3 regions of the Pantoea sp. PvP021 genome follow, and region 1 is predicted to be linked to each of the others. Evidence: riboswitches for the same ligand, from Rfam matches in the RefSeq annotation. Region 1 holds a riboswitch; each other region holds the start of a gene.

Region 1 (10,776 bases):
ATTCATCAGGGACTGGTAGGTGGCCGCTGGGTGACCAACCAGAAAATGCATGCGATTCAGTTCGCCCCTGGCATCTACAAAGTAGACTGGCATGAGCCCACCGGCACCTGCGTCAGCCTGCTGTTTGATCTGAATCGCACCCTGGTTCACGGCACAATTTTCTTCCCGCAGTGGATTGCCGGTGAAGGTCAGCATCCGGAAAAAACTATCTGTTATCAGAATGACTTCATTGAAGATATGCACCGCTTCCGCGATGAAGGGCCGGCCTATCCGTATGTGATCATTCCAGAGTTTGCGAAAGTGACCTATATGAAGAATGAAGGTCCAGATAACGATGAAGTGATTAATCAGGCACCTGGACAGATGCCTGCTGACTATTTTGATGGTAAGTAATTAAGCCGGTCACCCGCCCCTACGGGCGGGTCGCTTCTGCCTGACGCGCCAGCGTGCGGGCCAGTATTGAGGAGTAGAGTGGTTTCCCTCCCAGAAACTGCGCCAGCAGCGTAGCGCCCAGACAGGTAATAATCATCGGCAATATCAGCTGATAGTTATCGGTCATCTCCAGCACCAGCACGATACCGGTCAGCGGTGCCCTTACCGACGCCGCAAACAGTGCTCCCATCCCCGCGATAGCAAAAGTGCCCGCTTCCAGATGATAAAACGGGAAGAGGTCCGACATGGCCACCCCAAAGGCTGTGCCGAGCAGCGTACCCAGCGCCAGCATCGGCGCAAAAATACCGCCTGGCGCACCTGAGCCAAAACAGAGCAGGGTGGTCACCAGCCTGACCAGAAAGATGATCAGCAGCAGGGTGAACGGGAAGACGCCATGGACCGCCTGTGGGATCAGTTCTGAACCGCCGCCTGCGCCAGGTGCAAACAGCAGAGCCAGAATACCGCAGCCGCCGCCCAGCAATGCACCGGCCAGCACTACGCGTGCCGTTTTACCGGCATAAAAGCGCGCAAAAAGGTCCTGCGTGATAAATATCAGGCGATTAAACAGGACGCCGACCATACCGATAATCATCCCGAGCACCAGATAGAGCCACAGCGTCTGCACCGGCGCATCAGCCAGCTTACCGACGGAGATCACCGCCTGTTCGCCGTTGAAACAGCGGAACACAATGCTGGCCATAATCACACCGGTAAACACGGCTTTAATTGAAATCAGGTTATAGCGGAATTGCGGACGCATCTCCTCGATGATAAACAGGATGCCCGCCAGCGGCGCATTAAACGCTGCCGCCAGACCGGCCGCCGCGCCGGTTGCCAGCAGCGTATGGCGTGCCTCATTGCTGCGCATCCCCAGAATATCAATGACCATGCGGCCAATGTTCCCGCCCAGCTGCACTGTCGGGCCTTCCCGGCCCAGCACCATACCGGCACCCAGCGTGCCCATGCCGCCAAAGAACTTCACCGGAATCACCCGCCACCAGCGCACAGGCCTCAGCTCTTCCAGCGCCCCTTCAATTTCAGGGATACCGGAGCCACCCGCTTCGGGAGCAAAGCGCCTGACGAGAAAATATCCCACCATCGCCAGCAGAGCCGAGATGGCAAAGGCGGCGGCGTAGAGCATCCAGCCCTGAAACTGCGATGGTATAAGCGTGTCAGCACGCCACTGCTGTATTGTTTCAACGGCCCGGGCAAACGCTACGCCCGCCAGGCCAACCAGTGTACCGACCAGCGCGGCACAGAACAGCATCGCCAGCGGCGTTTTATCACGATAGAGCAGGGCGCGAAACATCCGGCTGCGCGCCGCGATGGAGCGGGGAACATAAACCGGCTGCGGTGATTCTTCATTCATTGAGAGACATTCTTGTTCAACCAGACCAGCGCCCCAGTTTACTGAGTGATAAGGTGAAAACAAACGTCAGGATCAATTTCATCGGGGTAAAGGGTTAATTCGTCTGTGGTGGACAAACCACTTGCGCCATGCGTTCGCGGTAGGCTGGATCATCCTGGTTTTTCAGCGCCTGAGCCGCCGCGGCCAGCGTGACCTGATTCTGCTTCTGGTTCTGCTTATCGTTAAGAAACGTCTGACGCAGTTTTTCATCGGAGATGGCTGGCGATAACTGGCACTTCTGGCGCAGATCGTCAGTTATCTGCTGCTGACGCAGCGCAAACTTCAGCGTGTCGTAGGGTGCGGCTGCCACAATCAGCGGGCTTAACAGCGGCAGAATAAACAGCGTGTTGCGGATCACGTTCATGATGGTCTCCTGACTGCTGAGGACAGGATCGGGTCTTCGGCAGTTTTCAGTTGATATTAATCGCATTGAGTGATTAGCCTGAGCACAATATCCCCGACCGACTGCGGCAACGTCGCCACGGTCGACGCAATAATCATAGCAATACTGGCGTGACAGGGAGCTGACATGCAGCCACATTCCACTGAAATTCTCACCGCTGACTGTTGTATCGTCGGCGGTGGCCCGGCCGGATTAATGCTGGGTTATCTGTTCGCCCGCGCAGGCCTGCGCGTGGTGGTGATCGAAAAGCACGCCGATTTTCTCCACGATTTTCGCGGTGACACCATCCATCCCTCGACGCTGGAAATTATGCACCAGCTCGGCCTGCTGGAATCTTTCCTGACGCTGCCGCATCAGCGTGCCGAAAAGCTGGAGGCGGAAATCGGCGGACAGAGTATTACGATGGCCGATTTCTCACGCCTGCCGGTTCAGTGCCGTTTTATCGCCTTTATGCCGCAGTGGGATTTCCTGAACTATATGGCTGAACAGAGCGCCCGGTATTCGGGCTTCAGCCTGCTGCAGTCGACCTCTTTTGAGTCGCTGAATGTTGAAAATGGCAAGGTCAGTGGTGTGATAGCTTCCCGCGGGAATCAGCAACTGCACATCCGCTGTAAACTGGTGGTCGGTGCAGATGGCCGCCATTCACGCGTACGCGAAGCGGCAGGACTGACCGGACAGGAATTCGGCGCAGCACGCGATGTCATCTGGTTCCGCTTAAGTAAACAGCCGCAGGATCCCGATCTGGGTATGGGGCATAAAGGTCCACGCCAGAACTTTATTGTTATCGATCGCGGCGACTACTGGCAGTGCGGACTGACTATTCCGAAAGGGGAGTTTGAAGCGAAACAGGCCGCCGGACTCGACGCATTTAAAGCGGAAGTTGCCGCACTGTCGCCGTTCGGGCCTGCGCGCATGGCGGAAATCGAGAGCTGGGAGGCGTTCAAACTGTTGACGATACGTATTGACCGCCTGGATAAGTGGGCGAAGCCCGGGCTTCTCTGCATTGGTGATGCGGCGCATGCCATGTCGCCGATTGGCGGGGTTGGCGTAAATCTGGCGATTCAGGATGCGGTAGCGACGGCGAATCTTTTGACCGATCCTCTGAAGCGGGGAGAACTGCAGCTGCGCGACCTGGAAAAAGTGCAGAAGCGCCGTCAGTTCCCTACCGTCGCCACACAGTTTTTGCAGATCAAAATGAGCCGCAGCAAAGCAAAAAGAAAACCTACGGGAAGCAGCAAGGTTCCCGTGATTATCCAGCGCCTGCCGTTTCTGCGTTTTGTACTGGGACGGCTGATCGGTCTGGGCTTCAGGACGGAGTCGCCGCAGGTTGCGCACATGAAAGAAGAGCGTTAAATGATTTCGACAGCGATCAGATATCATGCGACACTGTTTCACTGTGAAAGTACTGTCAGATTGAGCCGCTATTTATCTGATAATTGGGCGCTAATTGAGCATTTCTGAGCTAAATTATTTTCGATTTTTGCGCCTGCATAGGAGAGGTTTCAGTGCATAACGAGCAAAATGGCAGCGACGTAAAACGTCTGAGTGCGATCAAGGCACTTTTGTCCCCGGATGAAGCCCGGGATAAGGTGCTGGAAAGATTCGTTAATCTCGCCAGCCAGGTGCTGGGTATTTCTGGCAGCTTCATTTCAATTATTGACGATCATAACCAATATATTAAAGCGTCCCGCAACTTCGATCTTAAGCAATCGACCCGTGATGAATCTCTTTGCCGCCACGTCATTGATGGTGAGGGACATCTGGTGGTGTATGACACGTTACTGGATGAGCGCTTTGTCACGCACCCGTTTGTGAAAGGCGATCCGCATATTCGTTTCTACGCCGGTGTCTCGCTGCAGAACCTCGACGGCGCGGTGCTGGGCACGCTCTGCGTCACCGACACCCAGCCACATCCCTTTAGTGATGAGAAACTCGCTACGCTGCGCTCACTGGCTACGCTGGTCACCTCATTTCTGGATGCCTGGAACAATGCGGGTTTTGCCGACGTCATTACGCACCTGCCGAATCGCCCACGTCTGATTCGTGATATTCAGCAACTGACCCTTGTCGCACCAGAGAGCCGCTTCCGCCTGATTCTTATCGACTGCCTCGACATCATTCGCGCCTATGAGCTTTCCCGTGCGGTGGGCATTGCGCCGATGGAGAAACTGCTAAAGCAGATGGCGCAGGATGTCGCTCACCGGCTCAATCTTCCGGAGAATGAAACGCTCTATACTTTCGCCCCAGGCCGTTTTGCCATTGTTCAGCCCTACTCGGGTCGTTATACCGCACATAACATGATCGACCTGTTTAAGGGCATGAAGGCCGATCTGGCGGAAAATATCACGCTCGACCTGGATGTCTTTACCGGTGAAACAGAGTTTGTACCGGGCCAGATGGATGCCAATGAAACGGTGCGTCAGGCCGTGAGCGCGCTGCATGAGGCGGTGGATGAGAACATCAGTGCAATGTGTTTTGAAGAGAGTTACGACTCGCGGCGCACCGATGACTTTATGATCATGAACGATCTGGCTCAGGCGCTGAATAAAGACGAAGAGCTTTACCTGGCCTGGCAGCCTAAAGTGTGTCTCAAAAGCGGTAAAACGGTCGGGCTGGAGGCGCTGATCCGCTGGAATCATCCTGAGCGGGGCGAGCTTTTCCCTTCAGAATTCATTCCGTTAGCGGGTAAAACCAACCTGATTTCCGATCTGACCAACTGGGTTATCGATCACACCATTGAGCAGCTTGCGCGCTGGGATCGCGAATACGATCTGATTCCGGTTTCGATCAACGTCAGCGAACGCGACTTCGCAAAGCCCGATTTTGCCGATCGGCTGGTGGCAAAATTAGCGGCGGCTCAGTTACCCAATTCTATTCTGGGCATTGAGTGCCTGGAGAATGAACTGATCACCAAAACCAATGTGGCGATCAGCGGGCTGGAAGCGCTGAAATCACACGGCTTTGTGATCTCGCTGGATGATTTCGGTACTGGCTACAGCAACATCAGCTATCTGCAGGATATCCCGCTGGATGTGATCAAGATCGACCGATCCCTGATCTCGCGTATGGGTGAAGATGACGCATCAAAAATCATCGTCAGATGCATTATTCAGATGCTGAAAGAGCTGAACTACACCGTGCTGGCTGAGGGCGTTGAGACGGAAGCCACCCTGACGTTGCTGAAAACTTACGGTTGCGATCAAATCCAGGGCTACTTCTTTTCAAAACCGCTGCCAGCCAGCGATATTGAACACTGGCTTTATCAGAAGTGATGCCAGGAAAATGGCCCGCAGCGATCGTTGCGGGCTCTCTTATTACTCACTGCCGGTGGCGTAGCGCTCAACCGGCGTGATGCTTTTAATCAGCTTGTTATCAAACAGAAATTGCTCGTAAGCCTGATAGCGTGCGCGATCCAGTTTTGCCGGATCGGCGGCAAACAGCGGCAGGGTGGCACGCCATGCCTGATGATTCAGCGGCGTGTTCAGCTCCGGATGCGCGCGGGCAAAGGCCTGCCAGCTCTCCTCCGGGTGCGCCTGCAACTGCGCATTACCCTTCTTCAGTGCCCGCAAAAACTTTTTGATTTTCTCCGAGTGTGCCTCATCACGGTTGGCGACGATGATCAGTTCGTCATAGGCCGGAACACCATAATCCTCGACGTTGAAGACTACCGGTTTTTTACCGTGCTGTTTCATCTCCAGCGCTTCGATATTGCGATAGCCGCCGATAACCGCATCCACTTGCCCGGTCATCAGGGCGCTGGTGAGCTGGAAATTGACGTTAACCAGCTTAACCTGATCGGCTTTAACGCCATCATGGTTCAGCATGGTCGCCAGCGTCGCCTGTTCAATGCCACTGACGGAATAGCCGATGCGTTTCCCTTTTAAATCGGCTGGTTTTTTTACCGTTTCGTCTAACGTCATCAGCGTATTCAGCGGACTGTTAATCAACGTCCCCACACGCATCAAGGGCAATCCCTGATCGGCGAAGAAATGCAGCTGCGGCTGATAGGTAATCGCTAAGTCCGCCTGCTTTGCTGCCACCAGACGCGGCGGCAGCGCCGGATCGGAAGGCGGCACAATGTTAACCTCCAGCCCTTCTGCCGCAAACGCGCCGGTCTGCTGGGCCACCATAATTGGCGCATGATCGGGATTGATATACCAGTCGAGCACCAGTGTCAGTTTCTCCATCGCCTGAGCCTGTGTGGCTAAGGTGGCGCTGAACAGCAGGGTAAACAGAGGCATTTTTGTCATGGGTTTTCTCATTGGTTTAGTCATTAATGTGTCTCGGGTGCCCAGGTAATCAGGCGGCGCAGCAGGTTGTCGAGGGTCAGCCACAGGGCCAGCGTCATCAGCACCAGAATAAACAAGGCGGCGAAACAGAGGTCGCTCTGCATCCGGGCGTTGGCATTCAGCATCACGTAGCCCAGCCCCTCGGCCGAGCCGACCCATTCACCGATGATTGCGCCTATTGGCGCGACGGCTGCCGCCATCCGCAATCCTGAGCCCAGGGCGGGCAGCGCGGCTAACAGCCGGACATGGCGCAGTTGCGCTGCAGGTGATGCGCCCAGCGTGCGAGCCAGATCGAGATAGCCGGGCGTGACGCGACGCAGGCCATCAAAAAAGGCGGAGGTCACCGGGAAGAAGATTACCAGGACGGCCATCGCGACTTTGGCGCCCATGCCGAAACCAAACCAGAGCACCAGCAGCGGCGCCAGGGCAAAAACCGGAATCGCCTGGCTGGTGATCACCAGCGGCATCATCCAGCGCTGCAGCCACGGTGAAAAGGTCATGCCCAGCGCCAGCACGCTCCCCAGCAGCACGCCGAGGGCCATGCCGCTGACGATCTCGGTCAGGGTAATCAAAGTGTGATGGCCGAGATAACCTGCGTTTTGCCACAGTGCGATGGTGACCGCAGCGGGTGAGGGCAGCAGAAAGGCCGGAACCGAACTCAGTGTGGCGAGCCACCACAGCGCAATCAGTCCGGCAAACAGCATCACTCCACGGTGAAGACTGGCAAAACCTTTGTGTAATCTCATCCCGCAATCCTGCTCAGCTGCTTCAGCAATGCGGCCTGACTCTGCAATACCTGTATGTCGTCTGCAGCCCGCGGTGGCTGACCCGCCAGGGGCGGGCAGGTTTCAATTCCCGCAGAACCGATCACCAGCATGTGGTGACTGAGCCGACAGGCTTCGGCGGCGTCATGGGTAATCAGTAGCACGGTGTGTCCGACCAGCACTTCTGCGGCCAGCGTCTGGATCTGAGCGCGGGTGAGGGCATCCAGTGCGGAGAAGGGCTCATCCATCAGCACAACGGGCTGACGGGTGTAGAGGGTGCGGGCCAGCGCGGCGCGCTGACGCATCCCGCCAGAAAGAGTCGCGGGTCGCGCATTTGCAGAATGGCTCAGACCTACCCGCATCATCAGATGCTGCGCCCAGTCGCGATCGGCCCTTTCACCTCTCAGGCGGCTGGCGAGACAGACATTTTGTTCAACCGTGAGCCACGGATAGAGCAGATCCTGTTGCCCCATCCAGGCGATGCGTCCGGTCAGTGGCAGGCCGTCGCTGCCGCTGACCTGCCCGGCGGTGGGTGGCGTCAGACCAGCAATGACCCGCATCAGGCTGCTTTTTCCGACGCCGCTGGCACCCAGTAAAGCGGTAAAAGCACCGCCCGCGATCTCCAGATCAAGCTGGCTGAAGAGTGGCTGCTGGCCATAATTCAGGCTGAGCTGGCGAATTGAAATGCCTGGCGGCACCGGATGGCACGGCAGGTTCATGAGCTGATCCGCTGGGCGGCAGCATGGTTGAGACCCATCTGCCAGAAAGCGGCTTCCAGCCGGGTTGCAGTGGTAAAAATCTCCGCCAGCGGGTTAAACCGGTGTTCACCGGCGCGCTGCCGGGCCAGGGTTTCAAACAGTGAAAGTGAGGAGCGAACGCCAGCCAGATAGGCTTCGTCGCCGTAATTTTCTATCCATGCCGCGTAAGGGTTCCCCTCAAAGCGGGTTGCGGGATCATGCAGTAGTGTCAGGCCAATTTCAGCGTAACCGGCAACGCACGGCATCAGCGCGGTCAGCAGCTCCAGCGCATCCCCGGTGTGACCCACGTCCAGCACGTAGCGGGTGTAGTTGAGCGTTTCCACTGCCTCGGGTTCACTCGCCATAGCCGCCTCGCTGATACCCCATTGCTGGCAGTAAGCCAGGTGAAGTGGCAGTTCGCTGACGATGGCGTTAAGCGATGCCGTTGCGCTGCGTAAGGCTGCTGGCTCGGAAAGTTTGCTGATCAGCAAGCCCCAGGCACGGGCGAAGTGCAGCAGAAACAGAAAATCCTGGGTGAGATAGTGGCGGAAGGCGGCGGATGGCAGGGTGCCCTGACCGAGTTGCCGCACAAAATCGTGCCCGATATAGGCGTGCCATTGACTGCCCGCCTGCTGGCGCAGACGACCATAAAAGCCGGTGTCGAAAAGCGGATGTGACATAGGATCTCCAGTAACAGGGAGATCCGGGCATACGGTCTGGAACAGGGAATGTTGCAGGAGATGACGCAGAAAATCTGCCGACCCGTCCCTTCGCTGGCATGACCCAGATCAGGTTCAAAGGGTTCGGCTTACGCCATCTCAGCCCATTACAGGACACCCCTCGGAGACATTGGTTATACGATAATTACTGCCGGAGTACAACGGCAGAAATAAGCGTTCTGTTCCGGCGTTGCTGTCGCGCCAGTAACAGCATGACGATAGCTTTTAAGTGACGTTGTCACTCAAGATCCGCACCATTACTGGCAATGACTTTTTTGTACCACCAGAAGGATTTCTTCCGCGTGCGCGCCAGCGTGCCGTTACCCAGGTCGTCGCGGTCAACATAGACAAATCCGTAGCGCTTGCTCATTTCACCCGTTGAGGCGGCAACCAGATCGATACAGCCCCAGCTGGTGTAACCCATCACTGGCACGCCATCCTCGATCGCGTCGCCCATGGCGCGGATATGTTCGCGCAGATAGCTGATGCGGTAATCATCGTTGATCTCGCCATTTGATTCGATCTCATCGCGCGCGCCCAGGCCATTCTCCACCAGAAACAGCGGCTTCTGATAGCGGTCATACATCATATTCATCGTGATGCGTAAGCCGAGCGGATCGATACCCCAGCCCCACTCACTGCGCGGTACATGGGGATTGGTCAGGGATTTCACCACATTGGCGGCGCTGCTGTTCTGCTCGTTCATCTCGGCCGAGGCGCAACGTGAGGCGTAGTAGCTGAACGAGACAAAATCGACGCTGTTTTTCAGAATGTCGTCATCGCCGTCAGCGATCTCAAGCGTCACACCTTTTTCACGGAATACGCGGGCGGCGTAGGCCGGATAGGCCCCACGCGCCTGCACGTCAATAAAGAACAGGTTTTCGCGATCCTTTTCCAGCGCAGCCCAGACATCTTCCGGCTTGCTCGACCAGGGATAGAAGTTGCCGCCTGCCAGCATGCAGCCGACCTGGTTCATCGGATTCACTTCATGCGCGATGCGCGTCACCAGCGCGCTGGCGACCAGTTCATGATGGGCCGCCTGATACTTTACCTGATCCTTGTTCTCACCGGGTTCGAACACCAGACCGGCGCCGGAAAAGGGGCTGTGCAGCAGGATATTAATCTCATTGAAGGTCAGCCAGTATTTCACCAGGCCATCAAACGCCTCAAAGCAGCTGCGGGCATAGCGGGCAAAAAAGTCGACCATTTTGCGATTGCGCCACGAGCCATATTCAGTCACCAGATGCATCGGCACATCAAAGTGACAGAGCGTGACCAGCGGTTCGATATTATATTTCCGGCACTCCTCAAAGACCGCGCGGTAAAAGGCGATGCCTTGCGGATTGGGCGTCAGTTCATCGCCATTGGGATAGAGACGGCTCCAGGCAATCGACGTGCGGAACACGCTGAACCCCATCTCCGCCATCAGCGCAATGTCTTCCGGATAGCGGTGATAAAAATCGATGGCTTCATGGCTGGGATAAAATTCATCGTCACGCAGGGTAAAACGCTTTTCCAGACCGAGTTTGACCGGCATACGGTGCAGGCCATGTGGAATCATGTCGACGGTGGTTAAGCCCTTTCCGCCTTCACGAAAGCCGCCTTCACTCTGGTTGGCGGCCAGTGCGCCGCCCCATAAAAATCCTTGCGGAAACCTTGAATCAGACATGCAATCCTCTTTTCCGGGTCAGCGTGACCCTTTCCTTTAGTGGCTATTAATCGCGTTAGCGCGTTCGGTAACGGGCGCAGGTTGCGTTGCGCTTTCGGGTGCGGTGTTGGTTTCGGGCTCGGTTTCAGGAATATCTTCAAAACCTAACAGCAGCGTCAGCACAAATGACAGCACCACAGACAACACCATGACCGCACCGACCCAGACAATACTCATGGGATTGGTGGGATCGAAGAACTGTACGCTGGTAAACAGGCCGGGAGAGGCCATGGAGTGGCTGGCCAGCCCGCCAATGCCCGCGACCGCGCCACAGATAAAACCACTGATCAGACAGGCGATCAGCGGTCGTTTTAAA
Region 2 (10,776 bases), on a different contig from region 1:
TCCGGCGTTCGTGATTGTCTGCTGCATCGGTCTGGTGTGGATGGCGTTCTGGCTCTTCTTCGCCGCTGACAATCCGGCGAAGAGCAAGCGCGTCAGCGAAGAGGAACGTCTGCTGATTGATCGCCTGAAAGCAACGAACCCGAATGATGAAGTTGATTTGTCGGAAACGTCACATCCGTTTGGCTACTACCTGCGCCAGCCGATTATCCTGGTCACCGCTTTTGCCTTCTTCTGCTACAACTACATTCTGTTCTTCTTCCTGAGCTGGTTCCCGGCCTACCTGGTGCAGGCGCACGGCCTGGATATCAAATCGATGAGCATCACCACCATGATCCCGTGGATCGTCGGTTTCGTTGGCCTGGCGCTGGGTGGCTGGATCTCCGATAAGATCTTTAACATCACCGGCAAGCTGTTGTTGTCCCGCAAAATTGTGCTGGTGGTCTCACTGCTGGCCGCCGCAATTTGTGTGGCGCTGGCGGGTACGATAAAAGATGTGGTGCCTGCGGTAATTATGATGTCGGTGTCGATTTTCTTTCTCTATATCACCGGCGCAATCTACTGGGCGATTATTCAGGATGTGGTGCACAAGAGCCGTATCGGCAGCATCAGCGGCTTTATCCATCTGGTGGGTAGCCTCTCCGGCATCATCGGGCCCATCGTCACCGGGTTTATTGTTCATCACACCGGTAAATTCGATAGCGCCTTTATCCTGGCGGGCTGTGTCGCCGCGCTGGGTGCCTTCCTGGTGTTATTTGTGATTCGCAGTCCGAAAACCCAGGATAAACCGGTTTCGGTCTGAGTGTTGTTTCGTTAACAGATGTATGATTTCGGGGCGCTTTGCGCCCCGTGTGCCATAAGGATGGACTATGTTACAGATTGATCGCCTGCCCGCGGAGGTCAAGCGCCCCGCTTACGACCGCAGCCAGTTAAAAACCCGCATGGTACATATCGGTTTTGGTGCATTTCACCGCGCCCATCAGGCGCTCTGCAGCGATAAGCTGGCTGAACAGGGCAGCGACTGGGGTTATTGTGAAGTGAACCTCAACAGCGGCGCGTTGATTGAGGCCCTGCGAGAGCAGCAGCTGCTTTATACTCTCACCGAGATGGCCGATGATTCATTGCATACCCGGGTGATTGGCGTCATTACTCAGGCACTGCACGGCAAAAGTGACGGTATTGAGGCGGTGATCAATGCCATGAGCCAGCCTGAGGTAGCCATTGTCTCCATGACCGTCACCGAGAAAGGCTATTGCCACCAGCCTGCCAGTGGCAATTTAAATCCCGATCACCCTGACATCGTGCATGACCTGCAGAATCCGCATTCGCCGCGTTCGCTGCCCGGTCTGATTCTGGCCGCGATTCGCCGCCGACGGGATCAGGGCTTACCCGCCTTTAGCGTGATGTCCTGTGACAACATGCCGGAAAATGGTCACGTGACCCGCAACGTTGTTGTGCAACTGGCACAGCATCAGGATCCGGCCCTGGCAGACTATATTCAGCAACACATTACCTTCCCCTCCACCATGGTGGATCGTATCGTTCCGGCCATGACCGATGCAGCGTTTGCGGCACTAGGCGCGCGTCTGGGTTCCGATGACCCGGTTGCGGTTGAAGCGGAGCCCTTCTTTCAGTGGGTGATTGAAGATAACTTCGTCAATGGCCGTCCGGCGTGGGAAAAAGCGGGCGCAGAACTGGTCAGTGACGTTCTGCCCTATGAAGAGATGAAACTGCGCATGCTGAATGGCAGCCACTCTTTCCTGGCCTATCTCGGCTTTCTGGCCGGTTATGAGTACATCAGTGACTGCGTGGCCGATCCCCATTTCCGCGCCGCCGCCCGTTCACTGATGATTGATGAGCAGGCGCCGACGCTGCGTACCCAGGGCGTGGATCTCAACGCCTATGCCGATTCGCTGATCGCCCGTTACGAAAACCGTGCCATTAAACATCGCACATATCAAATCGCCACTGACGGATCGCAAAAATTGCCACAACGCATGCTCGACAGTCTGCGCTGGCATCTGCAGCGCGGTAGCCGCTGCGACCTGCTGCTGCTGGGCGTGGCGGGCTGGATGCGCTATGTCGGCGGCGTCGATGAACAGGGTCAACCGATTGAGATCCGCGATCCGCTGAAAGCCACGCTGGCAGAGACGGTTGCCGGTAGCGAAGAAGGCGAAGCGCGTGTCCGTGCGCTATTGGGTCTGCGCGACATCTTTGGCGAAGATTTAGCGCAGAACGCCGATCTGGTGGCCCGACTGACGACGTATTACCAGCAACTGACGACTCAGGGCGCGCGGGCGACGGTGCAGCAGTGTATCAGCCAGGCATAACAGCCGGTGACAAAGCGCTGGCGCAGACGCAGCGCGCTGATTAGACTGACACTTTCCCATCGCGCTGGCCCCTGCCAGCCGTAATATGGATATTGCTGCATGTCGATCGCCTATACCATTACTACCAGCGAACCGGTAAATCAGCAGATTTACCGGTATCTGCGCAAAGATATCGTCACCTGCGCAATTCAGCCGGGCTCGCTGCTCTCGGAAAAAGAGGTATCCGCGCGCTTCAACGTCTCACGCCAGCCGGTGCGCGAAGCGTTCATCAAGCTGGCCGAAGCCGGACTGGTACAGGTATTGCCGCAGCGTGGCACTTTCGTGCGCAAAATCTCCGCTAAGCGGGTGGCGGATGGCCGCTTTATCCGGGAGGCCGTTGAGGTGTCGGTGGTTCGCCGTGCGGCACTGGAGATTGATGATCCGGCTCTGATGGCGCTGGAGCATAACCTGCAGCTGCAGCGCATGGCCGCTGAGCGGCATGACAGCCAGGCTTTTCTCACTCTGGACGATGAGTTTCATCGCCTGATTGCTGAAAGCATTGACTGTAAGCTGGCCTGGGAAACGGTGGAGAACATCAAAGCGGCCATGGACCGGGTGCGGTTTCTGACGCTGAGTGAAGTCTCTCCACCGGACAAGCTGATTGAGCAGCATGAAGAGATTTTTGCGGCGCTGAAGCGTCATGACGCCGATGCAGCCGAAGCGGCAATGCGTCGTCATCTGCAGGAGATGATCTTCTCTATCACCCCGATTGCCGAGCGTAACAGCGCCTGGTTTGAAGCACCCTGAACCTGAAACCGCCCGCACCACCTGATTACCAGGTCGATGCGGGCCTTCGTCATTACCACCATTGATGAAAATGGTGAACCGGCCCGATACCCTTCCCGACCTCCAGCGAATCCGCCTGCAGCAGCGCCTGCTGTAACCAGTTTTTGGCTTCCCCAATCGTCTCTGCCCAGTCAGCATGACGTGGTCGCAACGCGGCTAAGGCTGCCGACAGCGTACAGCCTGTGCCGTGCGTATGACGGGTATTCACGCGCGGCGTACTGAATCGCTGCTCTGCTGAGTGCGTGATCAGCCAGTCCGGGCTCTCCGCCGCCGCAAGGTGACCGCCCTTCATCAGCACGGCCTGACAGCCCAGTGCCAGCAATGCCCGTCCCTGCTCGCGCATCTCCTCTTCATCTGCCGCAATGGCGCAGTCCAGCAACGCCGCCGCTTCCGGCAGATTAGGCGTGATCAGCGAGACCTGCGGCAATAACAGCTCTCGTACACTGGCTACGGCGTCTGGCGAGAGCAGCGCATCACCACTTTTCGCAACCATGACCGTGTCCAGCACGATAAACGGGATTGCCGCATTGCTCAGCCGGGCCGCAACCTGCTCCACGATAGCCGTTTCTGACAGCATGCCAATTTTTGCGCTGTCGATGCGCACATCACTGAGCACCGAATCGAGCTGGGCGGCCACAAAGTCAGGCGTAATGCGATAAACCGACTGCACGCCGCAGGTGTTCTGTGCCACCAGCGCGGTGATGACGCTGGTGCCATAGGCTCCCAGAGCGGAGAAGGTCTTGAGATCGGCCTGAATCCCTGCGCCGCCGCTGGGATCGGTACCCGCAATCGTCAGAGCGTTAATACGCTTCATGATTACCCTCCAGCGTCCAGAGTGCATCAATAAACGCCGTGGCAAAGCTGCCGGGGCCGGCAGCCTGCGCCGCTGCCTTTTCACCCGCCAGCGCCATCACCTGACAGGCGGCCGCGACATTCATCAGCCGATCGCCAGGCAGAGAGCTGAAACCCGCCACCACTGCCGAGAGGGCGCAGCCGGTCCCGACTACCCGTGTCATTAAGGGGTTTCCACCGTGTACAGCAAGGAGTCGCTGACCATCGGTGGCGTAGTCCACTTCACCGGTGACGACCACCAGCGTGCTCCAGGTTTCCGCGAGCTGTTGGGCCGCATCGAGTGCTGCATCCGCCTGATGCAGCGTGTCGACACCGCGCCCGCCGCTGGCCTGTTGTGCCAGCGCCAGAATCTCTGACGCATTCCCCCGAATCACCGCCGGTTGCTGGTTTAACAACTGCTGGCAGAAGTCACTGCGCAGCGTCAGCGCGCCGACGGCAACCGGATCGAGTGTCCAGGGCGTGCCCGCCTGATTAGCCGCGGTGACGGCAGCCTGCATCGCCTGCTGGCGCTCACGGGTTAAGGTGCCCACGTTAATCAGCAGTGCATCGGCCATGCTACTGAACTGGGCGGCCTCAGCGGCATCGATCACCATCGCCGGTGAGGCATGGAGAGCCAGCAACACGTTGGCGGTGAAGTTCTGGACCACGTCATTGGTCATACAGTGCACCAGCGGTGACTGGCGGCGGAAAGCGTGCAGAATGGGCGCGAAGTGCGCGGCAGAAAGGTGTTGAGATTGATGTGTCATCGTAGCTCCCAACCGGCGAACAAGAAGGCGAATGCGGTCAGGCATCAGACTTCCCTACGCTGGCATTATCCAGTTCAGGTCAGCGGGTTTTTCTCAGCCCTTTCCGTGTGGAAAGCGGCACCCCGAGTCGTATTACGGCTTGCAGCATAGGCAAGCCGCGCAGCGAAAGCAAGCGACTCCCGCCTGGGAAATAATCAGAGCTGAAACAATTCACATGATCCCGATCAACGCCTGAGGGTGCAAAAAAAGGCTTAATGCTGCGGGTTAACGAGATACCTCTTTATAGGTAGCCCCGCTTATTACCCGGATAGGTAATATTTCCCGCAGTGACTCTGGTTATCCCATAATAATTAACCTGCTTGCAGCATCATCGTAAAAAACACTTTATTTCATGGAGTCAGAAAACTCCTGAAGCGGAACTTCATACTATTCAGGATGTATGATGCGATTTTTAGCGCTTATTCCACACCGCCATCGATGGCAGGATATTAATATTGAACGCAGGGGTGCCGTGGCACCCAATGGCAGACAGTACCTCTCCACCTATATCTCCGCCCGTTGCACAGGCTGTGGCGAAATTATTCACCGGATCTATTATCGCGACATCAGCGATCGGCAGGCGCGCCGCTGGTTAGGTTAGCGTCCCGGCAACGGTCATTCCGGACACAGTTCAGGTTAACAGTTAGTTAGCAATTTGTTAGTCTGGTAACTAATCATCGTCTGACCAGACTCTCTCTATGCCACTGCTGTTTGAAAGCTTAAGCCATCAAATTTACCTGTCAGCCCCGCTGTTTATCCTGATCCTGCTGGGGTACTGCCTGACGCGCCTCGGGAAATGGCCCGCCAGCATCAGTGAAGGGATGAACCGCTTTGTGTTTAACGTTGCTCTGCCCTGCATGCTGTTTCGGGTGATGAGCACCTTCTCGCAAAGTCCGCCGGTGGATGCGCGCCTGTTGCTGGCCTTTTTCGGCAGTTGCCTGCTGGTGTTTATCGTGGGACGACTGCTGGCAACAAGGCTGTTTAATCTGGATGGCGTAGCGGCGTCGGTTTTTGCGCTGGGCGGCATCTTTTCCAATAACGTGATGCTGGGGATCCCGGTGGCCACGGTGCTGCTGGGGCCAGAAGCCCTGCCCCCGGTGGCGCTGGTGCTGGTGTTTAACAGCCTGATCCTCTGGACCTTACTGACCGTTTCGGTCGAGTGGGCAAAACAGGGCAGCTTCTCGCTGGAAGGACTCTGGCGCACCCTGCTCGGCGTGCTGAAGAATCCGCTGATCATCGGTATTCTCAGCGGTACAGCCTGGAGCTTTCTGCAACGTCCCTTGCCGCTGCTGGCCGCTGAACCGCTAAAGATGCTGGCCTCACTGGCTGCACCCTTGTCGCTGGTGACGCTGGGCATGAGCCTGGCACACTATCGGGTGCGGGATGGCTTAAAAGAGAGCTATACCATCTGCCTGCTGAAGCTGGTGCTGCAACCGATGACGGTATGGGCTATCGCGTGGCTGACCGATCTGCCGCCGCTGGAGAGTAAAGTGGTGGTGCTGCTGGGATCGATGGCAGTCGGGGTTAACGTCTATCTGATGTCGCAGAAGTTCAATGTCATTACCGGCCCGGCGGCGGCGAGCATGCTCTTTTCTACCGTGTTTGCGGCGGTGACGACGCCAATCTGGATGATGCTGATGACGCTGGCGGGCTATTAACAGGCTAAAAAAAAGCCCCTCAGCAGGCGTGCTGAAGGGCTATTGTCTGGCTAACTAAATGTTACTCAGCCGATTTGGTACGAATCAGATAGTCAAAAGCACTCAGTGAGGCTTTAGCACCTTCGCCGCTGGCGATAATGATCTGCTTGTACGGTACGGTGGTGCAGTCGCCCGCGGCGAACACGCCTTTCAGGCTGGTTTCGCATTTACCATCGATGATGATCTCACCCATTTTGTTGCGCTCAACCGCACCTTCCAGCCATGGGGTATTCGGCAGCAGACCGATCTGAACGAAGATACCGGAGAGCGGCAGCTCATGAGTGGTCTGCGTCGTACGGTCGATATAGTGCAGGCCGGTAACTTTGGTGCCGTCGCCTTTCACTTCGGTGGTCTGGGCGTTCAGAATCACATCCACGTTCTTCAGGCTGCGCAGCTTATCCTGCAGCACCTGATCAGCGCGCATCTCACCGGCAAACTCCAGCAGCGTAACGTGTTCAACGATACCGGCCAGGTCAATAGCGGCTTCCACGCCGGAGTTACCGCCGCCGATCACCGCCGTGCGTTTGCCTTTAAACAGCGGGCCATCGCAGTGTGGGCAGTAGGTCACGCCTTTGGTGCGATACTCTTCTTCACCCGGCACACCCATGTTACGCCAGCGTGCGCCGGTCGCCAGGATGATGCTGCGTGATTTCAATACTGCGCCGGAGGCGGTTTCGATGGCGTGCATTCCGCCCTCTTTCGCTGCCGGGATCAGTTTGATGGCGCTCTGGCTTTCAATGACGTCCACGTTGTAATCATCCACGTGTGCGCGCAGTGAACCGGCCAGTTTTGCCCCTTCGGTTTTCGGTACGGAGATATAGTTTTCGATATCGACCGTGTCCAGCACCTGGCCGCCAAAACGCTCACCCAGCAGGCCGGTACGGATACCTTTACGTGCTGAGTAGATGGCTGCCGCTGCGCCCGCCGGGCCGCTGCCGATAATCAGGACTTCATACGCGTCACGCTTGTTCAGCTCTTCCGCTGCACGTTTGTCGGCATTGGTATCCACTTTGCTGACGATTTCCGCCAGGCTCATGCGACCCTGACCAAACTCTTTACCATTGAGGTAAACCGCTGGCACGCCCATCACGTTACGTTCCTGAATCTCGTTCTGGAACAGGCCACCGTCGATAGCGGTGTGGCTGATGCGCGGGTTAATCACCGCCATCAGGTTCAGCGCCTGTACGACGTCAGGGCAGTTATGGCATGAGAGTGAATAGTAGGTTTCGAAATGGAAGTCGCTGTCCAGCGCGGCAATCTGATCCAGCAGGCTTTGTGCTTCTTTCGACGGATGCCCACCGGTCTGTAACAGTGCCAGCACCAGTGAGGTAAATTCGTGACCCAGAGGTGAACCGGCAAAACGCGGGCCGCTGTTCGAACCTGGGTTGGTGATCAGAAATGAGGGCTTACGCACCTGACGATCGTTCTCTTCGCGGAAGCTGACTTTGTCAGACAAACCGGCGATATCAACCAACAGTTCACGGATCTCGGTTGATTTTGCACCTTCGTCCAGCGTGGCAATCAACTCAACAGGTTTGGTTAATTTCTCAAGGTAAGCCTTGAGCTGGGTTTTCAGATTTGTGTCGAGCATAGTGATATCCTGGTCAAAAAATCGGGTGCCGCAGCACCCGATTGGAGAATGGTCGAAAGGCCGAAGCGGAATTAGATTTTGCCAACCAGGTCCAGAGACGGAGCCAGTGTTGCATCACCTTCTTTCCATTTAGCCGGGCACACTTCACCTGGGTGAGAAGCCACGTACTGAGCCGCTTTCACTTTGCGCAGCAGGTCAGAGGCGTCACGGCCAATGCCTTCAGCAGTGATTTCGATTGCCTGGATAACGCCTTCCGGGTCAACGATAAAGGTACCACGGTCAGCCAGACCTTCGTCTTCGCGCATGATTTCGAAGTTACGGGTCAGCGCGCCAGTCGGGTCACCGATCATCGTGTACTGGATTTTCGCGATGGTGTCAGAAGAACCGTGCCAGGCTTTGTGGGTAAAGTGGGTATCGGTAGAAACGGAGTAGATATCTACGCCCAGTTTCTGGAACTCTTCGTAGTGATCAGCCACGTCGCCCAGCTCGGTCGGGCAGACGAAGGTGAAGTCAGCTGGATAGAAGAAGAACACACTCCATTTACCTTCAACGTCTTTCTCGGTTACGTCGATGAATTCGCCGTTTTTGAATGCTGCGTTTTTGAACGGCTTGATTTTGGTATTGATAATAGACATCTGGTGGCCTCCGTTAAAATATGTGATGCAGGTTACATAATTTCCGGGCCAACATCTAATATGCAGTCGTTATCAATTTGATTAACGAAAGCTATCAAACGCTAAGAGCCTGATGCTCTCTGGCCCGGCAGGCAGTGTACAGCGATTTACGTGACATTTAACCCGCTTTATCTTTTCCGGCCCTCTCCGCGAATCGCTGCTAGTTTTGTAAGACCGGATTAAAAGGGAGCTGACTTGTGGAGATTCGTCCGTTTACTGAAGCCGATCGTCCTTTTCTGCGTACGCTGTTTCTGGCGGCGCGTCGGCATAACTGGCGCTGGCTGGACGGCAGCGAGTGGCAGCTGGAAGATTTTGATGGGGTAATCCTGGGTGAAACCGTGCTGGTCGCGGAAGCTGATGGACAGCGGGTCGGATTTGCCGGCCTGCTGGAGAACGATAACTTCCTGCACAGCCTCTATGTCGATCCTGACTGGCAGGGGCGCGGCGTGGGCAGCGCTTTGCTTAAGGCGGCAGAGGCGCGCTTTACCTCAACCGGTGCGCTAAAGTGCCTGCAGAAGAATAAAGCGGCGCAGGCCTTTTACCTGAAACATGGCTGGAAGATGATTTCACAAGGCGAAGGCGAACATGGCGGCTACGTGCTAATGCACTACCCGCTGGCTTCGCAATATGCCAGCGGGTCGGGTCGTGCTTAGAGCGCGCGGAAGGCGATGTCGCCGGGGATGACTTCGCCCTGCCAGTAAAGCTGGGCAGCAACGCGTCCGGCCAGCTGGCGATAAAGCGCGGTAAACTCGCTATCGGGCCGGCGAATCACCGTCGGCTGTCCTTCATCGAGATCTTCGCGCAGGTCAATGTGCAGCGGCAGCTGAGCCAGCAGCTGCGTCTGGTAATCCTCTACCAGTTTCTGTGCGCCGCCGGTGCCGAAAATCGGCTCATGGAAGCCACACTGACTGCAGATATGCAGGCTCATGTTTTCCACCACACCAAGTACCGGCACATTAACCTTTTCAAACATCACCAGCCCTTTGCGGGCATCAATCAGGGCGATATCCTGCGGCGTAGTCACCACCAGCGCGCCGGTGACCGGTACGTTCTGCGCCAGCGTCAGCTGAATATCGCCGGTACCGGGTGGCATATCCAGCACCAGATAATCCAGCTCAGGCCACAGCGTCTCGTTCAGCAGCTGCATCAGCGCTTTGCTGGCCATCGGCCCGCGCCACACCATCGCATTGTCGTCCGTTACCAGATAACCAATAGAGTTGGTTGCCAGCCCGTGCGCCATGATCGGTGCCATGTGGGTGCCATCCGGCGAGGTAGGCCGCTGATCCTGGGTGCCAAGCATGTTCGGCACTGACGGGCCATAAATGTCGGCGTCAAGAATGCCGACCCGCGCCCCCTCTGCTGCCAGCGCCAGCGCCATGTTCACGGCGGTGCTGGATTTACCCACGCCGCCTTTGCCAGAGCTGACTGCAATAATATTTTTCACGCCGTTGACGCCCGGCTGGTTTTTCACCCGTTTCAGGGTGGCAATGTCATGGCTGAGTCGCCAGTCGATGGCACCCGCGCCGGTCTGACGCAGCAGTTCGGCGCTGACCTGCTCTTTCAGGACGTCGAACCCGCTGGCCCAGGCAAACGGCATCAGCAGCTCCACATGCAGCGTACCGTCAAGCTGTGCCACGTGATGTAACGCCTTCAGGGCGGTGAGATTCTGCTTAAGGGTCGGATGCTCAAAGCTTCTCAATACGCCAGCCACGATGGCGCGCAGGCCTTCTGGCGTCTGCGGTTCCCGGGATTGTGCTGTCATCCCCTACTCCTTATTTCTGCTGTGCTTACGCTGTGTTTCAGCGATGTATTGTCAATGATATCAGATGCCCGTGGATCTGCGGTGACCGCAGGGGGTGAATCCCTTGTGTTTACGCAGGAGAAGCCTTCAGTTACCATCTAAGCCCGTTTTTTCAATCAACAGAAAGCTACGCAAACTATGACTCAAGTCGCTAAAAAAATTCTGGTAACGTGCGCACTGCCTTACGCGAACGGATCAATCCATCTCGGCCACATGCTCGAGCA
Region 3 (10,776 bases), on a different contig from region 1:
TACGGCCTTCAGAACCGATCTCGGAGCACAACAGCACCTGCGCGCCATTCTCTTCTGAGGCGAACCAGGCGGCAGCACGGTCACGTTCAATGATCGACAGACCTTCGTGGAACACCGCTGCACGGATACCTTCGCGTTCACGCAGTACCTGCTCCAGCTGCAGCGCGGTGGCCGCTTTGGCGCAGATCACCAGCACTTTCTCTTTGCGGTTGGTGGTGAGATAGCCCATCAGCCATTCCACGCGCGGATCGAAGTTCCACCAGGTGCCGCTGTCGCCTTCAAATTCCTGATAAATCTGCTCCGGATAGAGCAGGTCACGCGCCCGCTCTTCTGCACTTTTGCGCGCGCCCATAATGCCGGAGACTTTAATCGCCGTCTGATACTGCGCAGGCAGCGGCAGGCGGATCTGGTGCAGTTCGCGTTTCGGGAAGCCTTTAACCCCGTTACGGGTGTTACGGAACAGCACGCGGCTGGTGCCGTGGCGGTCCATCAGCATGGAGATCAGCTCCTGACGCGCCTCCAGCTTGCCGTCACGGTCGCTGTTGGCGACCTGCAGCAGTGGCTCAATATCCTGCTCGCCGACCAGATCGTTGATCCGGTTCATCTCCTCCTGGGAGATCGCTTTATCGGCCAGCAGCGCGGTGACGGCATCGGCAATCGGACGGAAATGCTGCTGCTCTTCAACAAAGGCGGCAAAGTCATGGAAACGATTAGGGTCGAGCAGACGCAGACGGGCGAAGTGACTCTCCATGCCCAGCTGCTCCGGCGTTGCGGTCAGCAGCAGAACCCCGGCGGTTTTCTCAGCCAGCTGTTCGATAACCTGATATTCACGGCTGGGCTCGCCTTCTGACCAGGCCAGATGGTGCGCTTCATCGACCACCAGCAGATCCCATTCGGCATCGGCCAGCATCTCAAGACGCTGCTTGTTACGGCGCACGAAGTCCAGTGAGCAGATAATCAGCTGCTCTGTTTCAAACGGGTTATCGCTGTCGTGCTGCGCTTCGGTATAGCGGTCGTCATCAAACAGCGCAAAGCGCAGGTTGAAGCGGCGCAGCATCTCGACCAGCCACTGATGCTGTAAAGTTTCAGGTACCACGATCAGGACGCGATCGGCGCGGCCAGCCAGCAGCTGCTGCTGGATGATCATCCCGGCTTCAATAGTTTTACCCAGGCCAACTTCATCGGCCAGCAGGACGCGCGGCGCATGGCGGCGGCCGACATCGTGGGCGATATGCAGCTGGTGAGGGATCAGGTTGGTGCGCATGCCGCGTAAGCCGCTGATTGGCAGGCGATATTGCTCACTCTGGTATTTACGGGCGCGGAAGCGCAGGGCAAAACGATCCATCCGGTCGAGCTGGCCGGCAAACAGGCGATCCTGCGGCTTACTGAACACCAGCTTGCTGTCGAGCATGACTTCGCGCAGCATCACTTCGCTCTCTTCGGTATCCAGACGGGTACCGATATAGGTCATCAGGTCATTTTCGTTGCGTACTTCATCGACGCGCATCTGCCAGCCTTCGTGGCTGGTGATGGTATCACCCGGATTAAAGATGACGCGGGTAACTGGCGAATCGTTGCGGGCGTAGAGGCGGTTTTCCCCCGTGGCCGGAAACAGCAGGGTGATCATGCGGGTATCGATCGCCACCACGGTGCCCAGTCCCAGTTCACTTTCCGTATCACTAATCCAGCGCTGACCTAATGTAAAAACCATATATTTTTTGCTCGAATTTTAACGTTTTTAGAGGTGTTCCCAAAGCTCAGGCAATAGCGTTACCGCCAGACAACAAGGCCTGGAGCGTACTTAAGAGCGGTGAGTTTCAGGAAGGGCGCTATGGTACTGGATGGCAGGACGTTCGTCACCTGTCAAAAAAGCCCCAGCTGTCCGGTAATAAGTGTAGCAAAGTCCCCCTCGACAAAGGGCAGAATCCCCTCTGCAACCGGCTGAAGTTGCTTCGTCACGTAGTGGTCATAGTCCAGCGGCGTGCTGCGCGCCTCCAGTGGCTCGGGGCCTGCGGTGGCGATGACATAACGGATCCGGCCACCATTCTGGTACTGCAAGGGCCGGTTTAATTTACGATTGTGCTCATCGGCCAGCCTGGCAGCGCGCACGTGCGGGGGCACGTTTCGTTCATATTCTTTCAGCGGACGCCGCAGCCGCTTTTTGTAGATCAGCTGATCGTCGAGTTCACCCGCCAGCAACTGCGCCACGGTTGTACGGATATAATCCTGCCACGGCTGACGGTGGAAGATACGGTGGTAGAGCTGCTGCTGGAATGCTTTTGCCAGCGGCGTCCAGTCTGTTCGCACCGACTCCAGCCCCTTAAAGACCATGCGCTCACCGGCGGCGTCACGAATCAGTCCGGCGTAGCGTTTCTTGCTGCCCTGTTCCGCGCCGCGAATAGTGGGCATCAGAAAACGGCAGAAGTGATTTTCATACTCCAGTTCCAGTGTGCTGGTCAGCCCCTGCGTCTGCTGCAGATGGTCGCGCCACCAGGCGTTCACTTTCTGCACCAGCTGCTGACCAATCGCGGCGGCATCTTCTTCACTGTGCGCCGACTTCAGCCAGACAAAGGTGGAGTCGGTGTCGCCATAGATGACGTCGTAGCCTTCCGCCTCAATCAGCGTGCGGGTCTGCTGCATGATGGCGTGACCGCGCAGCGTAATAGAGGAGGCGAGCCGCGGATCAAAGAAGCGGCAGGCGCTGGTGCCCAGCACGCCGTAAAAGGCGTTCATGATGATTTTCAGCGCCTGGGACAGCGGCTGATTATTCTGCTTTTTCGCCGCTTCGCGACCCAGCCAGATCTGTTCAACTATCGCAGGCAGGCAGTGGGTATGCCGCGAAAAACGCGCTTCACGGAAACCCTCAATCGAATCGGCATCATCAGGATGGGCCAGCCCTTCCACCAGACCCACCGGGTCAATCAGGAAGGTGCGGATAATCGACGGGTAGAGGCTTTTGTAATCCAGCACCAGCACTGAGTCATACAGGCCGGGGCGCGAATCCATCACATAACCGCCAGGACTGGCTTCCGGGGCTACATCACCCATGTTCGGGGCGACAAACCCGGCGCGATGCATCCGCGGAATATAGAGATGACCAAAGGCCGCTACCGAACCGCCGTGGCGATCCACCGCCAGTCCATTGACCGCCGCGCGTTCCAGCAGAAACGGCATAATCGCCGTTTTGTGAAAAATGCGCGTCACCAGTTCGCAGTCTTTCAGGTTGTAGCGCGCCAGCGCCGGTTTATCGTTGGCAAAACGCCAGTTGATCTCCTCCATACGCTGCCAGGGATTATCAATCGCTTTTCCTTCTCCCAGCAGTTGCTGCGACACCGACTCCAGGCTGAATGAGGGAAAATCCCAGAACGCCGATTTCAGCGCGTCAATACCATCAATAATCAACCGGCCACTGGCCTGAGCGAAAAATACGCCGGGTTTGAAGCCATGTTCACGCCACTCCAGCGCGGCCTGCTGGCGTCCCAGACGCAGCGGAATGCCGTAACGATCGGCATGCTTTTGTAATACCCGCAGGTCAAACTGCACGACGTTCCAGCCAATTAAGACATCCGGATCATGCTCTGCAAACCACTGGTTCAGCGCTTCAAGTAACTGCGGCCGGCTGTCGAGATAGATCAGCTCGAAATCCAGCGTGCTGGCATCACCGTTGGCCGGGCCGAGCATAAAGACCTGGCGCTGACCGCATCCCTCCAGCCCGATGCAGTAAAGCTCGCCATGCTGTGTGGTTTCAATGTCCAGCGAGACCCATTTCAGCGGCGGGCGATAGTCGGGATGGGGTTTGAGCCGCGCATTGACCACGCTGTCTCCGCGCTGCTCGCCGTCAAACCAGACCGGCGCGGTAATAAAACGCTCCATCAGGTAGCGCTCCGGCGGACGGATATCGGCTTCATAGACCGGAATACCCTCTTCGCGCAGCCGTTTTTCAATGCGCTGTAGCTGGCGGTTCTGCTGGCAGTAGAGGCCGAAAACCGGGCGACGCCGAAAATCTTTCAGCGCCAGCGACTGAATCCGAAACTGACGTTCATCTTTCAGTAATTCGCTGACCTGCGCCTGAAATTCCTCAGGAATAAACGCGACGGACTCCTGCACCGGCAGCACCACGCGCTGCGCGCCCGCATCGGTCGCGAGCCAGAGGATAATTTCGGTGCCATGCGGGCTGTCGCGCCAGTGGCGGGTGAGCAGAAAACCTGCACGGGGCATATTCAGATGTTCTCCGGACTCAGCATTTCAGGATGAGAAAACCGCTTCAGTATAACATGGATATTTATACAGTTCCCGCCACCCGCTTTTGTCAACATTGTCCTACAATTCTTGCCTTGACGCTGTGTGGCTGGCTCAGGACAATCCAGCCTTCTGCTTTTACTTAGGATGATTATGGAAGCCTGGATTCAACAACTGATTACGCAGTCCCTGGAGTGGGCGCTGTTTGCCGTTGCGCTGGTGACGTTTCTTGAGTCGCTGGCGCTGGTCGGGCTGTTGCTGCCAGGTACGGTGATGATGGCCAGTCTGGGCGCGCTGGTCGGCAGTGGCGAACTTGGCCTTTACCCGGCCTGGGCGGCGGGCTTTGCGGGCTGCCTGATTGGTGACTGGGTTTCCTACGGCATCGGCTGGAAATTTCAGGGGCCGCTGCATCGCTGGAAGTATCTGCAAAAGTATAAAGGCCTGCTGGATAAAACCGAGCACGCCCTGCATCAGCACAGCATGTTTACGATTCTGGTCGGACGCTTTGTTGGCCCCACGCGTCCGCTGATCCCGCTGGCGGCCGGTATGCTGGAGCTGCCGGTGCGTAAATTCCTGCCGCCGAACATTATCGGCTGCATTCTCTGGCCGCCGCTCTATCTGCTGCCCGGTATTCTGGCGGGTGTGGCGATCGATGTGCCCAAAGCCGCGCAGGGCGGCAGCTTTAAATGGCTGTTACTCGGCGCAGCACTGCTGATCTGGCTGGGTGTCTGGTTATGCTGGCGCTGGTGGCGCAGCGGCAAGAGTCGCGACTGGGCATCGGCCTGGCTGCCGCCTGAGCGCCTGCGCTGGGCAGGGCCGCTGGGGCTGGTGATTGCCGTCGCGGCTTTCGTCGGTATTCAGTTCCATCCGATGATGCCCATTTTCCGTCATCTGCTGTGGCAGGTTTTCTTCGCCTGAATCGCTTAACGACGCGGGATGCCGAGCACGTCGGCCTCCCGCGTGTCGCCCGACAGTAACTGTCGGGTCTCGCCATCCCAGTAAACCCGGCCATCCACAATCACCACGCTGCGCGGCGCAATCTGCTGGGCATCTTCCAGACTGTGCGACACCATCAGCAGCGTGATGCTGCGCGCTTCACACACCGAACGCACCAGTTGCAGCATCTCTCCGCGCAGCGCGGGATCCAGCGCAGAAAAAGGCTCATCCAGCAGCAGCACCGGACGGTCACGTAGCAGACAGCGTGCCAGCGCCACGCGCTGTCGCTGTCCGCCTGACAGCTCGCCCGGCAGGCGCGTCAGCAGATCGCCTAATCCCACCTGATCGGCCAGCGCTGCAAGCTGCTGGCGCTGCCCGGCGCTCAGCTTCAGTCCGGGGTGCAATCCCAGCGCCATGTTCTGCTGCACGCTGAGGTGCGGAAACAGGTTGTTCTCCTGAAACAGCATCGAAACCGGCCGTCTGGCCGGCACGCTGTGGGTGTGCTCCTGGCCGTCAATCATCAGGGTGCCCTGTTTCACCGGCAGGAAACCGGCAATCAGGCTCAGCAGGGTGCTTTTACCGGCCCCGCTGGGGCCGAGGATCGCGATGCGCTCGCCGCGGGTGGCTTTGAGACTAAAGCGCATCGGCAGATGCTGATAAAGGTACGTGAGGTTATTCAGTGTCAGCATGGCGGCCTGGTAATTTTTCCATCAGGGTGAACAGCAACAAACAGAGCAGCAGCAGCAGCAGCGCGGTCACTGCACCGTCAGCACCGCGATAGGCACCGATCTGTTGATAAAGGTAGAACGGCAGGGTGCGGAAATCGGCAGTACCAAACAGCGCCACCACGCCAAAATCACCGATCGACAGCACGCAGGCAAAGGCCAGCGCCTGGGCCAGCGGACGTTTCAGCGCCCGCAGTTCAATCAGCCGCAGCCGGTTCCAGCCGTGGATATCCAGCGAATCACAGAGTCTGCCGTAACGCTCCGCGACGTCACGCATCGGGTTCTCCAGCACTTTCAGCGCATAGGGAATGGCGATCAGCGCATTGGTGAAGATCACCAGCCCGTCCGCCGACGCCGGCAGACCAATGGTGGCGTTAAACAACAGGAAAAAGCCGGTGGCGAGCACGATGCCTGGCATCGCCAGAATCAGCATGCCGCTGGTGTCGATAAGGGTTGCCGCCGCCGGGCGCTGACGCAGGCGCAGCTCGCGGCTGCTCCACAGCAGCATCATGGTCAGCACCACACAGAGCAGACCGGCGCCGGTGGCGATGCGCAGTGAGGTAAACGTCGCCTGCCAGAGTGCAGGCTGCGCCAGCGCGCCGCGCAGTCCGCCGTGCAGACCATCGATGATGACCGCCGCCAGCGGGGGCAGCAGCAGGATCAGCGCCAGCAGGATCAGCAGCGCATCAACCAGCTGCGCCCCGCGCGAATCCTGCGGATCGCGCCAGCCATTCAGCTGGCTGGTTCCGGCGGGAATCGCTTTGCTGAAGCGCTGGCTGAGCAGCACCAGCGTCACGCAGCAGCCAAGTTGGATCAGCGCCAGCAGTGCAGCGCGCCCCGGATCGTAGTCATAACTCAGCGCCTGGAAAATCGCCAGCTCGATGGTCGTCGCCTGCGGGCCGCCGCCCAGTGAGAGCACGGTAGCAAAGCTGGCGAAACAGAGCATGAAGATCAGCGCGCCGGTCGGCAGCAGCTGACGCCGCAGCCATGGCCACTCCAGCAGACGAAAATGGTGCCAGCCGCGCAGGTCGAGCTGTGCCGCCAGCTGACGCTGTTCCGCCGGAATGCTCTCCAGCGCCTGCAGCATCAGGCGGGTCGCCAGCGGCAGGTTAAAGAAGACGTGCGCCAGCAAAATGCCCGACAGACCGTAGGGAGAGAAGTGGTAATCAATCCCTGCCAGCTGGCACAGCTGCGCCAGCCAGCCGACACGACCATAGACGGTGAGCAGACCAAATACCGCCACCAGCACCGGCAGTACCAGGGTCATGGCGCACAGACGCAGCAGCAGCTGACGGCCAGGGAAACGGCGTCGATAGAGCGCGCGCGCCAGCGGTATCGCCGGCAGCAGCGACAACAGCGCGGAGAGCAGCGCCTGACCAAAAGAGAAGGCGATAACGTGATGCAGGTAATCATCCTGCAGCACGCTGCGCCAGTCATTCTCTGGCGCGGCGCTCCAGAGTGCACCGAAGGCCAGCAGCGCCACGCTGATTAACAGCAGCGTGGCGAGCGAACCGGGGATAAGCCAGCGCGGCATCAGCGGCTGACGGCGCGTTGCCACTGGCTGATCCAGCCTGAACGCTGGCTGGCAACCTCTTCCGGCGAGAACTGCAGGGCGGTGGCGGGCACAGTGAGCGCGCTAAAACCGGCAGGCAGCGGCGTGTCGATTACCGGGTACATCCAGTTACCGGTCGGGATAGTGCGCTGGAAGTCGGGTGACACCATAAACTTCATGAATTGCTGTGCCAGCGCCGGCTGTTTGCTGCTGGCTAACTGCGCGGCAACTTCAACCTGCAGATAGTGGCCCTCTGCAAACGGCGCGGCGGCATAGTTCTCTTTTTTCTCTTCGATGATGTGGTAAGCCGGTGAGGTGGTGTAGCTCAGCACCAGATCGCCTTCGCCCTTGAGGAACAGGCCATAGGCTTCACTCCAGCCTTTGGTCACCGTCACGGTTTTCTGCGCCAGCTTTTGCCACGCCTGCGGTGCCTGATCGCCATAGACTTTCTGCATCCACAACAGCAGACCTAAGCCGGGGGTGCTGGTACGGGGATCTTCGTAGATCACCCGCCACTTCTCCGGGCTGTCGACCAGCTCTTTCAGGCTTTTTGGCGGATTCTTCAGCCGGGTTTTGTCATAGACAAACGCGAAGTAGCCATAATCAAACGGCACGAAAGTGGTGTTGTGCCAGCCGCCGGGCAGTTTTAATGTCGAGGAATCGACCTGACTTTCGGCAAACAGACCGGTTTTCTGCGCCGCCTGTACCAGATTGTTATCCAGCCCCAGTACCAGATCGGCTTTGCTGTTTTTCCCTTCCATGCGCACGCGGTTCAGCAGCGACACGCCATCTTCCAGCGTGACGAATTTCAGCTCGCAGTTGCACTGCGCCTCGAAGGCTTTTTTAACCGCCGGGCCAGGGCCCCAGTCAGCGGAGAAGGAGTCGTAGGTGTAGACCGTGAGAACCGGCTTAGCCGCCAGAACGGGGGCGGAGAGTAACAGCAGCACCGGCAGAACTTTGTTTAACACTTTGCGCTCCTTCAGGAGAATAGGGGATGAGTCGCAAAGGATCTGAGCACAGAGGCCTCCCAAATCCCTACGTCGGTATTAACCGAATCAGGTTCGACGGGTATCTCTCAGCTGCTTGCTGGTGACAGGCGGCACCCCGTTGAGAACGTCACATTCTAGTCATTTCAGCGCCGGGGCGAAAGCCTCACAGCGCGGGTGGCGCGAACCAGGCGGATTTAAAATCAAACCAGCCCAGCGTATTCATCCGAACGCCGCGCATGCTGCGCTGACCTTCAAGCAGCAGCCAGTGGTGAAACAGCGGATGAAGACCCGCTTCTTCGACTAACTGTTTACTCCATTCGGCCAGCGGCAGCGTTTTCTCGCGCCAGCGGGCCGCATCGCTGTGCCAGTCGATCGGCAGACAGTGATGCAGCAACGGGATCTCATAAAGCTGCGCAAACAGAGAGTAATTCAGCGGCAGGGTAAAGTTCACGCTGCCAAGCCAGATATCACTTTCCGCTTCGCCCTGATACCAGCTTTCGTAGCTGATCTCGCGGGTCTCCAGCGTGACGCCATGCTCTGCCAGCAGCGGACGCAGCGCGTTAGCGATGCCTTCATGCTCCACGTGCTGGCTGTACCAGGTCAGCGTCAGGTGGGTTAAGCCGGGCGGTTTTTCCACTGGCGTCAGGTCGCGCCGGTGATGCCAGCGCGGCAGCAGGCCATACGCCGGAAACCAGTAGCGCTGGTAGCCGACACCGGCGTGATTGAGCAGGGCGATAGGATTAAACAGGTAGCTGACCCAGCGCCGGACCGCCTCGTTGCGTCCCTGTTCTGAACGCTGGTCGAACAGCAGATAGTAGCAGCCCTCTTCAAGACGGCTCTCCTCCTGAACCTCATCGGCTCCGTCGCCCTGCAGGCGGACACCGGCATAGACCAGCTCATCGCTGATGTCGGGCAGTACCCAGATAGAGACATCATCAATCAGGGCGCGAAAACCAAAATAGTCATCAAACGCTTCGATCTTCAGCTGACTCTCCTGATTGCGGATCACCCGGTAAGGACCGGTGCCAACGGGCTGGCGGGCAAAATCGTGCAGCGTCGGCCATTCGCGCGGCAGGATCATCGCACTGACGCTGCCCAGCAGCCAGGGCAACCCTTCATCGGGCTGGCTTAAGCGGATATCCAGCGTCCAGGGCGCGGGCGAGTCGATCTGCTCGATATGGGAAAAGAGCGGATGAGGGCGCTGACGCTCAAGCGTGGCCAGCACATCCTCCATCTCCAGTTCTCTGCCGTGATGAAAGCGAATCGCCGGACGCAGAAAGAAGCGCCAGTGAAGCGGGGAAGTCTGCTGCCAGTGGTGCGCAATATCGGGCTCGATTTCCCCGTTTTCCTCATTTATCCGCGTCAGGCCGTTGAAAATCTGTCGCGCAATGTGGGTTTCGGAGCGCCGCAGCGGCGAACCGGGCAGCAGATTGAGCAGCGGACGATAGTAGAGCACCCGCAGGATATGCTTGCCCTGACGGAAACTGCGGCCCAGATGCGCGGCGATCATCTGCCGTACCTGATTTTTATCGCCCACCAGCTGGACCAGCTGATCGATGCGATCCTGCTCCAGCAAATCCTCGGCACGTTGCTGCTGCAAAGCCAGTCCGGTATAGCAGAAGGTAAGCTGTGAACGCTTGCCGCGTCCGGCTTCCGCCTGCCAGATTAGCCAGCCCGCGGCCTGCATCCGGTTGAGCAGATTGCGCATATGGCGGCGCGAGCAGTGCAGCAGGTCAGCCAGTTCGCTAAGGGTAATCTCCTGCGTTTGCCCCTGACAGCTCTGCCACAGGCGAATGAACTGCTGCTTCAGACGTGATGAGGACATAAAAGAGGAACTCCCGATGAAAAGCGCTCTGTTTTTCTTGCCCTATTTTAAGAGCAAACTTTACGTTATGGGAAGAGCGGGAGGCATTCAGCACTGAATGGCGTTCGACCCTGACTTCGCTGTTCAGCGGAGTGCTTTTCTGAGTAGGGTGCATTTACACCGCCAGCAGATGATCTCTGCTGGCTTTTTTCATGTTGCGCGGTATCGTCTACCCTTCTTTTTCCCCTCTGTTTGTTCTGTAAGGGATTTCGGTATGAAATCGCTGTTAACGCGGCAGCGCCGCATCAATCCGGTTTACCTCGCTTTTATGGTCGCCTCGTTCATGCTGGGCATCGCGGGCGCACTGCAGGCGCCGACGCTCAGCCTGTTTCTGACGCGCGAGGTGCAGGCGCGGCCCTTCTGGGTCGGACTGTTTTTCACCATCAATGCGGTGGCCGGTATCGTGGTGAGCATGCTGGTGGCAAAGCGTTCTGACAGCGTCGGCGATCGTCGTCATATCATTCTCTTTTG

Evidence for each region. Region 1 has a riboswitch for thiamine pyrophosphate ahead of ACVKSX_RS11070 (TenA family protein). Riboswitches for the same ligand answer to the same signal wherever they lie in the genome.
Region 2: another riboswitch for thiamine pyrophosphate. It lies ahead of thiM (hydroxyethylthiazole kinase); the one in region 1 lies ahead of ACVKSX_RS11070 (TenA family protein).
Region 3: another riboswitch for thiamine pyrophosphate. It lies ahead of thiB (thiamine ABC transporter substrate binding subunit); the one in region 1 lies ahead of ACVKSX_RS11070 (TenA family protein).

The regions. Positions count from the first base shown of each region.
Region 1 covers NZ_JBSRXX010000002.1:400,710-411,485, forward strand. The annotation lists gene ACVKSX_RS11030 (phenolic acid decarboxylase) at 1-393, shown strand, start outside; gene clcA (H(+)/Cl(-) exchange transporter ClcA) at 413-1,741, opposite strand; gene ACVKSX_RS11040 (YicS family protein) at 1,896-2,204, opposite strand; gene ACVKSX_RS11045 (FAD-dependent oxidoreductase) at 2,370-3,596, shown strand; gene ACVKSX_RS11050 (sensor domain-containing phosphodiesterase) at 3,749-5,515, shown strand; gene ACVKSX_RS11055 (ABC transporter substrate-binding protein) at 5,558-6,493, opposite strand; gene ACVKSX_RS11060 (ABC transporter permease) at 6,517-7,278, opposite strand; gene ACVKSX_RS11065 (ABC transporter ATP-binding protein) at 7,275-8,015, opposite strand; gene ACVKSX_RS11070 (TenA family protein) at 8,012-8,713, opposite strand; TPP riboswitch at 8,782-8,884, opposite strand; gene ACVKSX_RS11075 (6-phospho-beta-glucosidase) at 8,991-10,421, opposite strand; gene ascF (PTS cellobiose/arbutin/salicin transporter subunit IIBC) at 10,458-10,776, opposite strand, start outside.
Region 2 covers NZ_JBSRXX010000001.1:92,823-103,598, reverse strand. The annotation lists gene ACVKSX_RS00370 (MFS transporter) at 1-799, shown strand, start outside; gene ACVKSX_RS00365 (mannitol dehydrogenase family protein) at 867-2,327, shown strand; gene ACVKSX_RS00360 (GntR family transcriptional regulator) at 2,427-3,113, shown strand; gene thiD (bifunctional hydroxymethylpyrimidine kinase/phosphomethylpyrimidine kinase) at 3,166-3,966, opposite strand; gene thiM (hydroxyethylthiazole kinase) at 3,953-4,750, opposite strand; TPP riboswitch at 4,785-4,885, opposite strand; gene ACVKSX_RS00345 (hypothetical protein) at 5,193-5,390, shown strand; gene ACVKSX_RS00340 (AEC family transporter) at 5,488-6,447, shown strand; gene ahpF (alkyl hydroperoxide reductase subunit F) at 6,509-8,077, opposite strand; gene ahpC (alkyl hydroperoxide reductase subunit C) at 8,149-8,712, opposite strand; gene ACVKSX_RS00325 (GNAT family N-acetyltransferase) at 8,949-9,404, shown strand; gene apbC (iron-sulfur cluster carrier protein ApbC) at 9,401-10,513, opposite strand; gene metG (methionine--tRNA ligase) at 10,691-10,776, shown strand, end outside.
Region 3 covers NZ_JBSRXX010000009.1:1,039-11,814, reverse strand. The annotation lists gene rapA (RNA polymerase-associated protein RapA) at 1-1,711, opposite strand, end outside; gene polB (DNA polymerase II) at 1,864-4,224, opposite strand; gene ACVKSX_RS19145 (DedA family protein) at 4,393-5,157, shown strand; gene thiQ (thiamine ABC transporter ATP-binding protein ThiQ) at 5,163-5,864, opposite strand; gene thiP (thiamine/thiamine pyrophosphate ABC transporter permease ThiP) at 5,848-7,458, opposite strand; gene thiB (thiamine ABC transporter substrate binding subunit) at 7,434-8,420, opposite strand; TPP riboswitch at 8,467-8,569, opposite strand; gene sgrR (HTH-type transcriptional regulator SgrR) at 8,605-10,266, opposite strand; gene ACVKSX_RS19120 (MFS transporter) at 10,520-10,776, shown strand, end outside.